DNA from 2 places in the Curtobacterium sp. SGAir0471 genome. Region 2 is predicted to be linked to the other one. Evidence: predicted binding sites of a transcription regulator. Region 2 holds the regulator's gene; the other holds the start of a gene.
What was found. The regulator HrcA, encoded in region 2, represses chaperone genes, less so after heat shock. The targets are predictions, from matches to a motif close to TTNGCACTCGNNNNNNNCGAGTGCNAA.
Positions count from the first base shown of each region.

Region 1: the regulator HrcA is predicted to act here: its motif matches at 2,711-2,737, upstream of groES (co-chaperone GroES).

Region 1 covers NZ_CP027869.1:3,263,327-3,269,194, forward strand. The annotation lists gene C1N91_RS15125 (ABC transporter substrate-binding protein) at 1-1,011, shown strand, start outside; gene rarD (EamA family transporter RarD) at 1,157-2,119, opposite strand; gene groES (co-chaperone GroES) at 2,322-2,618, opposite strand; gene C1N91_RS15140 (class I SAM-dependent methyltransferase) at 2,777-3,979, shown strand; gene C1N91_RS15145 (DUF4190 domain-containing protein) at 4,101-4,916, opposite strand; gene tsaD (tRNA (adenosine(37)-N6)-threonylcarbamoyltransferase complex transferase subunit TsaD) at 5,081-5,868, opposite strand, start outside.
Region 2 covers NZ_CP027869.1:1,423,691-1,429,558, forward strand. The annotation lists gene C1N91_RS06505 (HAD family hydrolase) at 1-598, opposite strand, end outside; gene hemW (radical SAM family heme chaperone HemW) at 627-1,862, shown strand; gene C1N91_RS06515 (DUF4870 domain-containing protein) at 1,885-2,328, opposite strand; gene hrcA (heat-inducible transcriptional repressor HrcA) at 2,437-3,459, shown strand; gene dnaJ (molecular chaperone DnaJ) at 3,571-4,683, shown strand; gene C1N91_RS06530 (RsmE family RNA methyltransferase) at 4,683-5,558, shown strand; gene C1N91_RS06535 (histidine triad nucleotide-binding protein) at 5,591-5,868, shown strand, end outside.

The sequences.
Region 1 (5,868 bases), 1.7 Mb from region 2:
TCGGGTGACAGCAACGACATGACCGTGTCGAGCTCGGCCGCGACGAAGCTCGTCAACGCCAAGGTGCCGGTCGTCATCGGTGCGGAGTCGTCCAGCGTCACGCTGAACGTCATCGACCAGCTGACGAGCAACTGCATCGTGCAGATCTCGCCGGCGAACACCGCGACCGACCTGTCCGGGTACTCGTCGCACTACTTCCGGACCGCTCCGCCGGACTCGGTGCAGGGTTCGGCGCTCGGCCAGCTCATCACCGGTGACGGCAACGCCAAGGTCGCGTTCCTGGTCTTCAACGACACCTACGGCACGGGCCTCCGCGACACCGTGCAGAAGGCGGTCGAGGACTCGGGCGGCCAGGTCGTCTACGGGGGCAAGGGCAAGGGCCAGGAGTTCCCGCCCGGCCAGACGACGTTCTCGTCCGAGGTCACCGCTGCGCTCGCCGCGAAGCCGGACGCCATCGTGGTGCTCGCCTTCGACGAGACGAAGTCGATCATCCCGGAGCTCAAGTCGCAGAACGCCGACATGTCGAAGATCTACATGTCCGACGGCAACACGGCGGACTACTCGAAGGACTTCGACCCGGGCACCCTCGAGGGCGCGCAGGGCACGATCCCGGGCGCCAGCCCGAAGGACGAGCTGAAGCAGCGTCTGTCGGACTACTACCAGAAGACCGCGGGCAAGGGGCTCACCGACTACTCGTACGCCGCTGAGTCGTACGACGCCACGACCCTGGCCGCACTGGCTGCGGTGAAGGGCAAGGGCACCGACTCGGGCACCATCCAGGCCAACATGGCTGCGGTGTCCGGCGCGGACGGCGGCACCAAGTGCGAGACGTTCAAGGCGTGCAAGGACCTGCTCGACAAGGGTGAGTCCATCCAGTACACCGGCCCGTCCGGCATCGGTCCGTTCGACAGCAAGAACGACCCGTCGAGCGCCTACATCGGCATCTACAAGTTCGACGGCGACAACAAGCCCGTGTACCAGAGCGCCATCCAGGGCTCGGTCTCGAAGTAACACCACCGCGAAAGCGACAGTCCTCCGCCGATCTTCGGCGGGGGACTGTCGCTTTCGGCTTCCACTCCGCGGGCTGGACACACGAGCGGACTCATGCGGTGCCCGGCGCGAGCGGCAGCCGGACGGGAGGCGCGGCTCCCCTCCGTCACACCGGCTCGGCTGCCGTGGGCGCGAGCGTCCGGCGGCGCGCGGCCCGGGCCGCCACGAAACTGTCGACCGTCAGGACCACGAGCGCTGCCCAGACGATCCCGAAGCCGATCCACCGCGCGGGCGGCATCGCCTCGTGCTGCACGACCACCCCGACCAGCAGCTGCATCACCGGAGCCAGGTACTGCGTCAGTCCGAGCGTCGACAGCGACACCCGCCGCGCCGACGACGCGAAGAGCAGCAGCGGCACCGCGGTCGCCGGCCCGGTGAGCACGGTGACGAGGACGTGCGGCCAGCCCTCGCTCGTGAACGTCACCCCGCCGCCGAGACCGGTGACGCCGAGCACGACGAGCGCCCCGACCGCGATCGGCAGCAGCCAGACGGTCTCGATCGTCAGCCCGCTGAGCGCGTCGACGGTGCCGCCGACCCGCTTCTTCACCAGGCCGTAGAGGCCGAACGAGAACGCCAGTGCGAGCGAGATCCACGGCACCTGTCCGTAGCCGACCGCGATGACGACGACGGCGACGACGCTGATGCCGACGGCCGCCCACTGCGCCGCACGGAGGCGCTCGCGGAGCACGACGACGCCGAGTGCGATCGTCACGAGCGGGTTGATGAAGTAGCCGAGCGCGGCCTCGACCGTGTGGCTCGTCGTCGTCGCGGCGACGTACACGGTCCAGTTCACCAGGATGAGGACGGCCGCGAGCCCCATCACGAGCATCACCCGACGCTGGGCGAGCAGGGAGCGGGTGCGGAGCCACGACCGGGTGACGGCGATCGCCACGGCGCAGAAGACCAGCCCGAAGACGATCCGCCAGGCGACGATCTCGAACGCGCCGGCGGGCGCCATCGCCGCGAAGAGCAGGGGCATGAGCCCCCACAGGCCGTACGCGACGATCGCCTGCACGACACCGACGGAGGCCTCGCTGCGTGCCGGACGTGCCGCTGTCGGTTCACTCACGGAACCATCCTAGGAAGGGGCGCAGACGCTGCGGGCGGACAGCGCGCCTCCAGGCCGACCGACCAATGGGCCGACCGACCGATGGGGCGACTGACCGACGGGCCGCCCGACCGACCGACGGGCCGACCGACCGACGGGCCGACGCACGAACGCCCCGCCGGCTGCGAGCCGGACGGGGCGTTCGTGACGAGAGCTGCTGGTCTCAGTGCTCGATGACCGCGAGGACGTCGCGCGCCGAGAGGACGAGCAGGTCCTCACCGGAGTACTTGACCTCGGTGCCGCCGTACTTCGAGTAGATGACCTTGTCGCCGACGGCGACGTCGAGCGGCACGCGGTTGCCGTTGTCGTCGATGCGACCCGGGCCCACGGCGACGACCTCGCCCTCCTGGGGCTTCTCCTTCGCGGTGTCCGGGATGACGAGACCGGAAGCGGTGGTCTGCTCCGCCTCGACCTGGCGGATGACGATGCGATCCTCGAGCGGCTTGATGGTGACGGCCACGGTGACCTCTTCTTTCTCGGTACTGACTCGGTACAGATGGGAACCGGTTGGCACTACGCACAGGAGAGTGCCAACGCGAGTCTAGGGACAGTCTGGCACTCGGTCAATCCGAGTGCCAGCACGGTTCGGACTCCCCGGCGACCTGGGAGGATCGTCGGGTGGAAGCCGCCGACCTCGCCCAGCTGTTGACCCCCGAGGGGATGGCCCTGCTCGACCGTACCCCCGGCGTCTCGGACGGGGGCGAGATCGTCCGGGTGGTGTCCCGGCTGCGGGGCGAGGGGCACGATCCCGGCCTCGTCGCCGCCGTGCTCACCCAGGCGAAGCTCCGGCAGAAGGCACGTGCGAAGTTCGGGGACTTCGCCGCGCGCATGCTCTTCACCGAGGCCGGTCTCGAGCAGGCCACGCGGCTGCAGGTCGCCGCGCAGCACGCCGGCCGGTTCGCCGCGGCCGGCCTCACCCGGGTCGCCGACCTCGGCTCCGGCATCGGCGGCGACGCCATGGCGATGGCGGCGCTCGACCTCGACGTCACCGCGGTCGACCGCGACGAGGTGACCGCAGCGGTCGCGACGCACAACCTCGCGCTGTGGCAGAACGCGCGGGTCGAGCTCGGCGACGCAGCAGCGTTCGACCTGTCGCGCGTCGACGGCGTGTGGATGGACCCCGCGCGACGGACCGCCGGGCACGCGAACACGAAGCGCCTGGCCGACCCGGACGACTGGTCGCCGTCGCTCGACACCGTGTTCGCCGCGGCCACGACCACCCCGACCGGCGTCAAGCTCGGGCCGGGGATCGACCGCGACCTGATCCCGGACACGCTCGAGGCGCAGTGGGTCTCCGTCGACCGCGAGGTCGTCGAGCTCGTCCTCTGGTCCGGCCCCCTCGCGCGCGCTGGTGTGCGGCGCGCGGCGACGGTGATCGGCGCGCACGGCATCGCCGAGCTGAGCGGTCCCGCCGACGCCGAGGACGTCGAGGTCGGCCCCGTCCGCGCCTACCTGTACGAGCCGGACGGCGCGGTCATCCGCGCCCGGCTGATCGGCGACCTGGCCCGCTCGATCGACGGGCGCATGCTCTCCGAGGGCATCGCGTACGTCACCTCGGACCGGGCCGTGACGACGCCGTTCGCGCAGGGGTTCCGCGTGCTCGACACGATGCCGCTCGACGTGAAGCAGCTTGCCGCGCGCCTGGCCGCGGAGGACGTCGGCACGGTCGAGATCAAGAAGCGCGGGGTCGACGTGGACCCGGCGCAGTTCCGGAAGCGGTTGCGACTGCGGGGGCGGCGGTCGGTCACGCTCGTGCTCACCCGCCTGGAGGGACGGCACACCGCGCTCCTGTGCGAGCGGCTCACCGACGTGGCCGGGTAGGCCGCGGGGCGGCGCCCGCGGCCGGTTCCACGGGTGCGCGTCCGTCCGGTCTCGTCCGCGGAAGCGACAGGACCCCGCCGATGTCCGGCGGGGTCCTGTCGCTCTCGTGGAGCAGAGCGGGTCAGCGGATGAAGGCGCCCGAGTCGTAGTCGTACGGGTCGGAGTACCCGCCGCCGGAGTTGGCGATCAGCACGAAGAACACGATGATCCCGATCAGGGCGATGCCCGTCGCGACCCACCCGACGATGATGCCGGCGAGTGCCAGGCCGCGACCGGACTCCCCCGTCGCCTTCGTCTTGCCGAGCGCCAGGTGTCCGAGGATCGCCCCCGCCGGACCGGCGAGCACCGCGAAGAACGCGAAGACGAAGGTCAGCAGCGAGAGGCCGGCGACGCCGCTGAACACGATCGACAGGATCGCCATGGTGTTCGTCTTCGGGCGCTGGGCGTACGGCTGGTAGCCGGCGGTGGCGTACGGGGACGCGTACGGGTTGCTCCCCTGCTGCGGCGCGTAGGGGTTGTGCTGGGGGCCCGAGGCTGCGTACGGGTTCCCCGGCCGCGACTGCTGCTGCTGTGCGTACGGGTTGCCCGGCTGCTGCTGCGCGTACGGGTTCCCCTGCTGCGACTGCTGCGCGTAGGGATTGTGCTGCTGCTGGCCGTACGGGTTGCCCGGCTGCTGCTGCTGCGCGTACGGGTTGCCCGACGACTGCTGGGGCTGCGTGTACGGGTTCGCGGACTGCTGCCCCTGGCCGTACGGGGAGTCCTGCGACGGCTGCGCGTACGGGTTCCCGTTCGACGACCGCGCGGACGGCGAGCCCTGCTGGCTGTCCGACTGCGGCGTGCCCGACTGCTGGCCGTCCGGCTGCCGGTCCTGCTGCGGCCGACCGTCGTCGCCCCCGCTCGACTCGCCCGGCTTCGGCCACTGGTTCTGATCGGACACCGTCCACCCCTCCCGGCACCCGGTCGGTCGGTGCCTGCTGAGCATCCTCCCACACGGGCCGCGAACGGGTTCAGGCGCAGCCGTGCACGAGCCCGACCAGCGCCCGCACCGGCAGACCCGGGCCTGCACCGGCCCGACCGACGCCCGCGACCGGGACCCGCGGCTCAGACCTGGACGGTCGTCACCGGCAGTGTGGAGTCCGCCGCGATGCCGAGGTCGCTCGGCGCGTGCCCCTCGGCCACCAGACGCGCCCCGACCGCCGCGATCATGGCGCCGTTGTCGGTGCACAGGTCGAACGGCGGGATCCGCAGCGCGACCCCGGCGGCCGCGCAGCGTTCCTCGGCCACGGCACGCAGCCGGGCGTTCGCCACGACCCCGCCGCCGAGCAGCAGCCGGTCGACACCGGTGTCGCGGCAGGCGGCGAGCGCCTTCGTCAGGAGCACGTCGACGACGGCCTCGCGGAACGACGCCGCGACGTCGGCGACCGGGACCTCACGCCCTTCGTCGCGGCACTTCTCGACCCACCGCGCGACGGCGGTCTTCAGCCCCGAGAACGAGAAGTCGTACCGGTGCTGCGCCATGTCCTTCGGCAGCGTCAGACCCCGCGGGAACCGGATCGCGGTGGGGTCGCCGTCCGCCGCCGCCCGGTCGATCTGCGGCCCGCCCGGGTACGGCAGGCCGAGCAGCCGTGCGACCTTGTCGAACGCCTCGCCCGCGGCGTCGTCGATCGTCTCGCCGAGCAGTTCGACGTCGCCGACGAGGTCCCGCACGAGCAGCAGCGACGTGTGCCCACCGGAGACGAGCAGCGCCACGGTCGGCAGCTCGATCGCGCTGCCGTCGGCGCGCAGGACGTCGGCACCGACGTGCCCGACCAGGTGGTTCACGCCGTACAGGGGCTTGCCCGTCGCGACGGCGAGGGCCTTGGCCGCGCCGACGCCGACCATCAGGGCAC
Region 2 (5,868 bases):
GTGCGTCGACCTCGTACACCCCGGTCGCCACCGCGACGAACGGGATCCCCACCGCGTCGGCCGCCTCGCCGTCCCGCGGGGTGTCCCCGACGATCACGGCACGCTCCCCGGACAGTGCGGCGGCGGCGCGCGCGGTGACCCCGGTGCGCTCGACCTCCGCGTCCCCGAAGTACGAGTGCTCCCAGTCGAACGCGTCGAGGTCGAAGCCCGCTCCGCCGAGCTTCACCCGTGCGCGGTGCTCGGAGTTGCCGGTCAGCAGGCCGTTCCGCCAGCCGAGCTCGGCGAAACGTCGGACGAGCGCTGCGGCTCCCGGTGCGGGGGAGCGGCGTTCGCCCCGGCCGTACCGTTCGTCGGTCAGGTCACGGAGGTGCCGGCTGACGGTGGGGATGAGCGCGTCGTCGAGGTCGTGCGCCCGGACGTGGTCGGCGATGAGCCCCGCGTCGGTGCGGCCGTGCTGGTGCCCGACCTTCAGCACCAGGTCGCGGCCGACGGCACGTTCGACGGCCAGGTGGTACAGGTTGCCCGGCGACGCGGCGTTCAGGACGAGGGTGCCGTCGATGTCCCACAGCACCGTGGTGGGGACGGTGTGGTGCTCCATGGCTCCATCATGGCCGAGAATGGAGTCCATGCCGAGTGCGCTCCCGATCGCCGATCCCGCTCCCGCGGACGGCCTGCTCACCCCCGGCCCGGGCGCCGGCGACGTCCCCTTCGGGGTGTACGTCCACGTGCCGTTCTGCCGGGTGCGCTGCGGCTACTGCGACTTCAACACCTACACGGCATCCGAGCTGCGCGGTGTGCGCCGCGACGACTACGCCGGCCACGCGGTGCAGGAGATCCGCTGGGCGGCCGAGGTGCTCGATCGCTCCGGCGTCCCGCGACGCCCGGTCTCGACGGTGTTCTTCGGCGGTGGCACGCCGACGATGCTGCCCGCGGACGACCTCGTGATGATCCTCCGGGCGATCGACGACACCTGGGGGATCCTCCCTGGGGCCGAGGTCACGACCGAGGCGAACCCGGACTCCGTGGACGCCGACTCGATCGCCACGCTCGAGCGCGGCGGGTTCACCCGGATGAGCTACGGCATGCAGTCCGCGGTGCCGCACGTCCTCGCCACGCTCGACCGGACGCACGACCCCGAGCGCGTCCCGGTGGTGGTCGACCTCGCGAAGCAGCGGGGTCTCGACGTCAGCCTCGACCTCATCTACTCGACGCCGGGGGAGTCCCTCGACGACTGGCGCACCTCGCTCGACGCCGCACTGGCCTGCACCCCCGACCACGTCTCGGCCTACTCGCTCATCGTCGAGGAGGGCACGGCCATGGGGCGCATGGTCGCCCGCGGCGAGCTCCCCGCGCCGGACGACGACCTGGCGGCGGACATGTACGAGCTCGCCGACCGCACCCTCGCCGACGCCGGGTACGCCTGGTACGAGGTGTCGAACTGGGCCCGCACCGACGAGCAGGGCGGCCCGGACCGCCACGCGAGCCGGCACAACCTGTCGTACTGGAAGGGCCACGACTGGTGGGGCGTCGGCCCGGGCGCGCACTCCGCGGTCGCCGGCACGCGCTGGTGGAACGTGAAGCACCCGGCCGCGTACGCGAACCGGGTGCTCTCCGGCGAGTCCCCGGCGGCCGGGCGCGAGACGCTCGACGCCGACACCCGGTACGTCGAGCGGGTGCTCCTGGCGGCGCGCGTTCGCGGCGAGCTCGGCACCGCGGAACTCGGTCGGGAGGCCCGTGGCCGCGTCGCCGGCCTCATCGCGCGTGGTCTCGTGGACGGCTCGGCCGCGGTGCGGGGACGCATCGAGCTGACCCTCCAGGGCCGGCTGCTCGCGGACGCCGTCGTCCGCGAACTGCTCGACTGACGCGCGGGCTGCCGCCCGCGCGCTACTGCTTGATGAACTCGATGGTGAGCGGGTAGCGGTAGAAGTCCCCGCGGTTCGCCGCCACGGCCGCCAGGATCGCGAACACGATCACGAGCACGCCGATGATCGGCAGCAGGACGAACCCGATCACGACCAGGCAGAGCAACCACGCCACGACGTACGCGATCGCCATCGTGATGTGGAAGTTCAGCGCCTGGCGGGTGTGCTCCTTGATGAACTGCCCACGGTCGCGCAGCACCAGGTAGGCGATGATCGGCACGACCAGGCTGAAGAAGATGCCGCCGACGTGCGTCAGGGTCGCCCACAGGCGCTGGTCCTCCGGCGACATCGGCTGCGGCGGCGTGAAGCCGGCCGGGTACTGCGGTCCCTGCGGGTTCTGGGGTCCCCCCGCCTGTTGGCCGTACCGGCCGTCCTGCGGGCCGCCTGGTTGCTGTCCGTAGCTCATGCCGTGAGCGTACCGGCGCAGGCCCCCGCGGTCCCGGTCGGTCGGTGGTCGGGCGTAGGATCAGCAGTCGACACGTCCGAGTGCCAGCATCGAACGGAAGGGGTCCGGATGGTCAGCGAACGCTCCCTCGAGGTCCTCAAGGCCATCGTGCGGGACTACGTCGCATCGCGGGAGCCCGTCGGCTCGAAGACGATCGTCGAGCGCCACGCCTTCGGGGTCAGCGCGGCGACGATCCGCAACGACATGGCGCAGCTCGAGGACGAGCAGCTCATCGCGGCGCCGCACACGTCGTCCGGCCGGGTCCCGACGGACAAGGGCTACCGGGTCTTCGTCGACCACCTCGCGGCCGCGCGGCCGCTGTCGAGCGCGCAACGGCACGCGATCGAGACCTTCCTCGGCACGCCGAACGACCTCGACGAGGTCCTCGGGCGCACCGTGCGCCTGCTCAGCCAGCTCACGAACCAGGTCGCGCTCGTGCAGTACCCGTCGATGGTGCGCGCCCGCGTGCAGCACGTCGAGCTCGTCCGGCTCGGTGACACCCGGCTCATGGTCGTCCTCATCACGGACACCGCCCGGGTCGAGCAGCGCGTGGTCGAGACCGACGTCCCCCTCGACGAGGACTCCCTCACCGAGCTCCGCACCGTGGTGAACGGCGCGAGCGTCGGACTCCTGCTGCAGGACGTGCCCCGGGCCCTGCGCGCAGTGCCGCAGCAGCTCCGCCCGGACGCGCAGGCGCTCGGTGGGGTCGTCGTCGCGACGCTCATCGAGCAGGTGGCTGCGAACCGCCAGGACCGCCTGGTGATGGCCGGCGCGGCGAACCTGGCGAAGAGCGAGCGGGACTTCTCCGGCGGCCTGTTCCCCGTGCTCGAGGCGATCGAGGAACAGGTGACCCTGCTCCGGTTGTTCGGCGAGATGCAGGTGGACGACGTGGCCGTGGCCGCGAGCATCGGCGCCGAGAACGCCGAGTACGGCCTCGACGCGACGAGCATCGTGGCCGGCGGGTACCTCGCCGGCGGCGGGGCGGTCGCCCGACTGGGCGTCCTGGGCCCGACCCGCATGGACTACGGCACGAACATGGCCGCCGTCCGCGCGGTCGCACGGTACCTGTCCAAGCTGCTGGGCGAACATTGACCGGACCACGCGCCCGACGCGCGGTGTCCTGCGGACCGGCTCCGCGCCTCCAGACCGATCTGCGGCGACCGCCGCGACCCACCGACCGAACCGAAACCGACTGAGGGAACCGTGGCAGACCACTACGACGTCCTCGGCGTCCAGCCGGACGCCTCCGATGCCGACATCAAGAAGGCCTACCGACGGCTGGCGCGCGAGCTGCACCCGGACGTCAACCCGAGCCCGGACGCGGCCGAGCGCTTCAAGGACGTGACGCACGCGTACGACGTGCTGAGCGACCCGGAGCAGCGCCGGCGCTACGACGCCGGGCCGCAGGCCGACAGCCCCTTCGGCGGCGGCGCCGGCGGGTTCAGCGACATCTTCGACGCCTTCTTCGGCGGCGGGGGCGGCGGTGGACGTGGCAACGGTCCGCGGAGCCGGGCCGAGCGCGGACAGGACGCCCTGCTGCGCATCGAGGTCGACCTGGACGAGGTCGTCTTCGGCACGCACAAGGACGTCGAGGTCGACACGGCCGTCGTCTGCGAGACCTGCAACGGCTCGTGCTGCGCGCCGGGGACGAGCCCGCGCACCTGCGACATCTGCGGCGGCTCCGGGCACATCCAGCGCCAGGTCCGCTCCCTGCTGGGCAACGTCGTGACGAGCGCCCCCTGCGGGACGTGCCGCGGCTACGGCACCGTCATCCCGAGCCCCTGCCCGACGTGCCAGGGACAGGGCCGCGTCCGCGCGCGCCGCACCATCCCCGTCGACGTGCCCGCGGGTGTCGAGACCGGGCTCCGGCTGCAGATGCCCGGACAGGGCGAGGTCGGCCCGGCCGGCGGTCCCTCGGGTGACCTCTACCTCGAGGTCAAGGTGCGCCACCACGACGTCTACAGCCGTGACGGCGACGACCTGCTCGCGACGCTCGAGGTCCAGATGACCGATGCGATCCTCGGTGCCCACACCACGATCGACGGGCTCGACGGGCCGGTCGAGCTCGAGATCCGTCCGGGCGTGCAGAGCGCCGACGTCCTGGTGATCAAGGACCGCGGCGTGACCAAGCTGCGCGGCAACGGACGAGGCGACCTCCGCGTCGGGGTGCAGGTCGTGACGCCGACGAAGCTCTCCCACAAGGAGCGTGGACTGGTCGAGCAGCTCGCGAAGTCCCACAGGGCACCGGGACCGCAGCTCGCGCGCTTCCAGCAGGGCATGTTCGGCAAGCTCCGCGACCGCTTCTTCAACTTCTGATGGCCTCGCTCCACCTGGTCGAGCCGGGCGGGCTCGACGGCGTCGGTGTCGGCGACCCGGTGTCGCTCGACGGCGCCGAGGGGCGGCACGCGGTGTCCGTCGCGCGGGTCCGCGTCGGCGAGACGCTGCGCATCGCGGACGGGCGCGGGACGGTCGTGACCGGTGCGGTGGTCGCGACGGGCAAGGACTCGTTGACGCTGACCGTGTCCGACGTCTCGGTCGACGCGGCTCCGCGCCCCGCGCTGGTGCTCGTGCAGGCGCTCGCGAAGGGCGGACGGGACGAGATGGCGGTGCAGGCCGCGACCGAGATCGGCGTCGACCGGATCGTCCCCTGGTCGGCCGCGCGGAGCGTGTCCCGGTGGGACGGTGCGAAGGTCGAGAAGGGTCGCGCCCGGTGGGCGGCGATCGCCCAGGAGGCCGCGAAGCAGGCGGTCCGTTCGCGCGTCCCGTCGGTGGACGCGCCGGTGACGACGACGCAGCTGGCCGGGCTGGTCGGCTCGTCGTCGGGTGGTGCCGCATCGTCGGGTGCCGTCCCGTCGTCCGGGGCTGCCCGGTCGTCGGGTGCTGTCCCGTCGTCGGGTGCTGTCCCGTCGTCGGGTGCTGTCCCGTCGTCGGACGTCGGCCGGGAGGCGCGGCGTGCGGTGGTCGTGCTGGACCCGGTGGGTGCGGTGCGGCTCTCGGCGTGGGAGCCGCCCGCGGACGTCGACGAGATCGTCCTGGTGGTCGGCCCGGAGGGCGGCATCGACGGATCCGAGTTCGACCGGCTCGAGGCCGCCGGTGCGGTCCGGGTGCGGCTCGGTGACACCGTGCTCCGCACATCGACCGCCGGGCCTGCGGCCCTGGCGGTCTTGCAGACCCGGCTCGGGCGCTGGTAGCGGCGTCGGAGGCGGGTCCTACGATGGACACCATGAGCAGCAGCGAGCCGAGCATCTTCTCGAAGATCGTCGCGCGCGAGGTCCCGGCGACGATCGTGGCCGAGGACGACCGGGTGATCGCCTTCGAGGACATCGCGCCCAAGGCGCCCGTCCACGTGCTCGTGGTGCCCAAGACCGAGCAGTACCGCGACGTCTCCGAGCTCGCCGCCGGCGACCCGGAGCTGCTCGCACACGTCGTCGCCACCGCCCGTCGCATCGCCGACGAGCGGTCCGGTGGCCAGTTCCGTCTCGTCTTCAACACCGGCGAAGC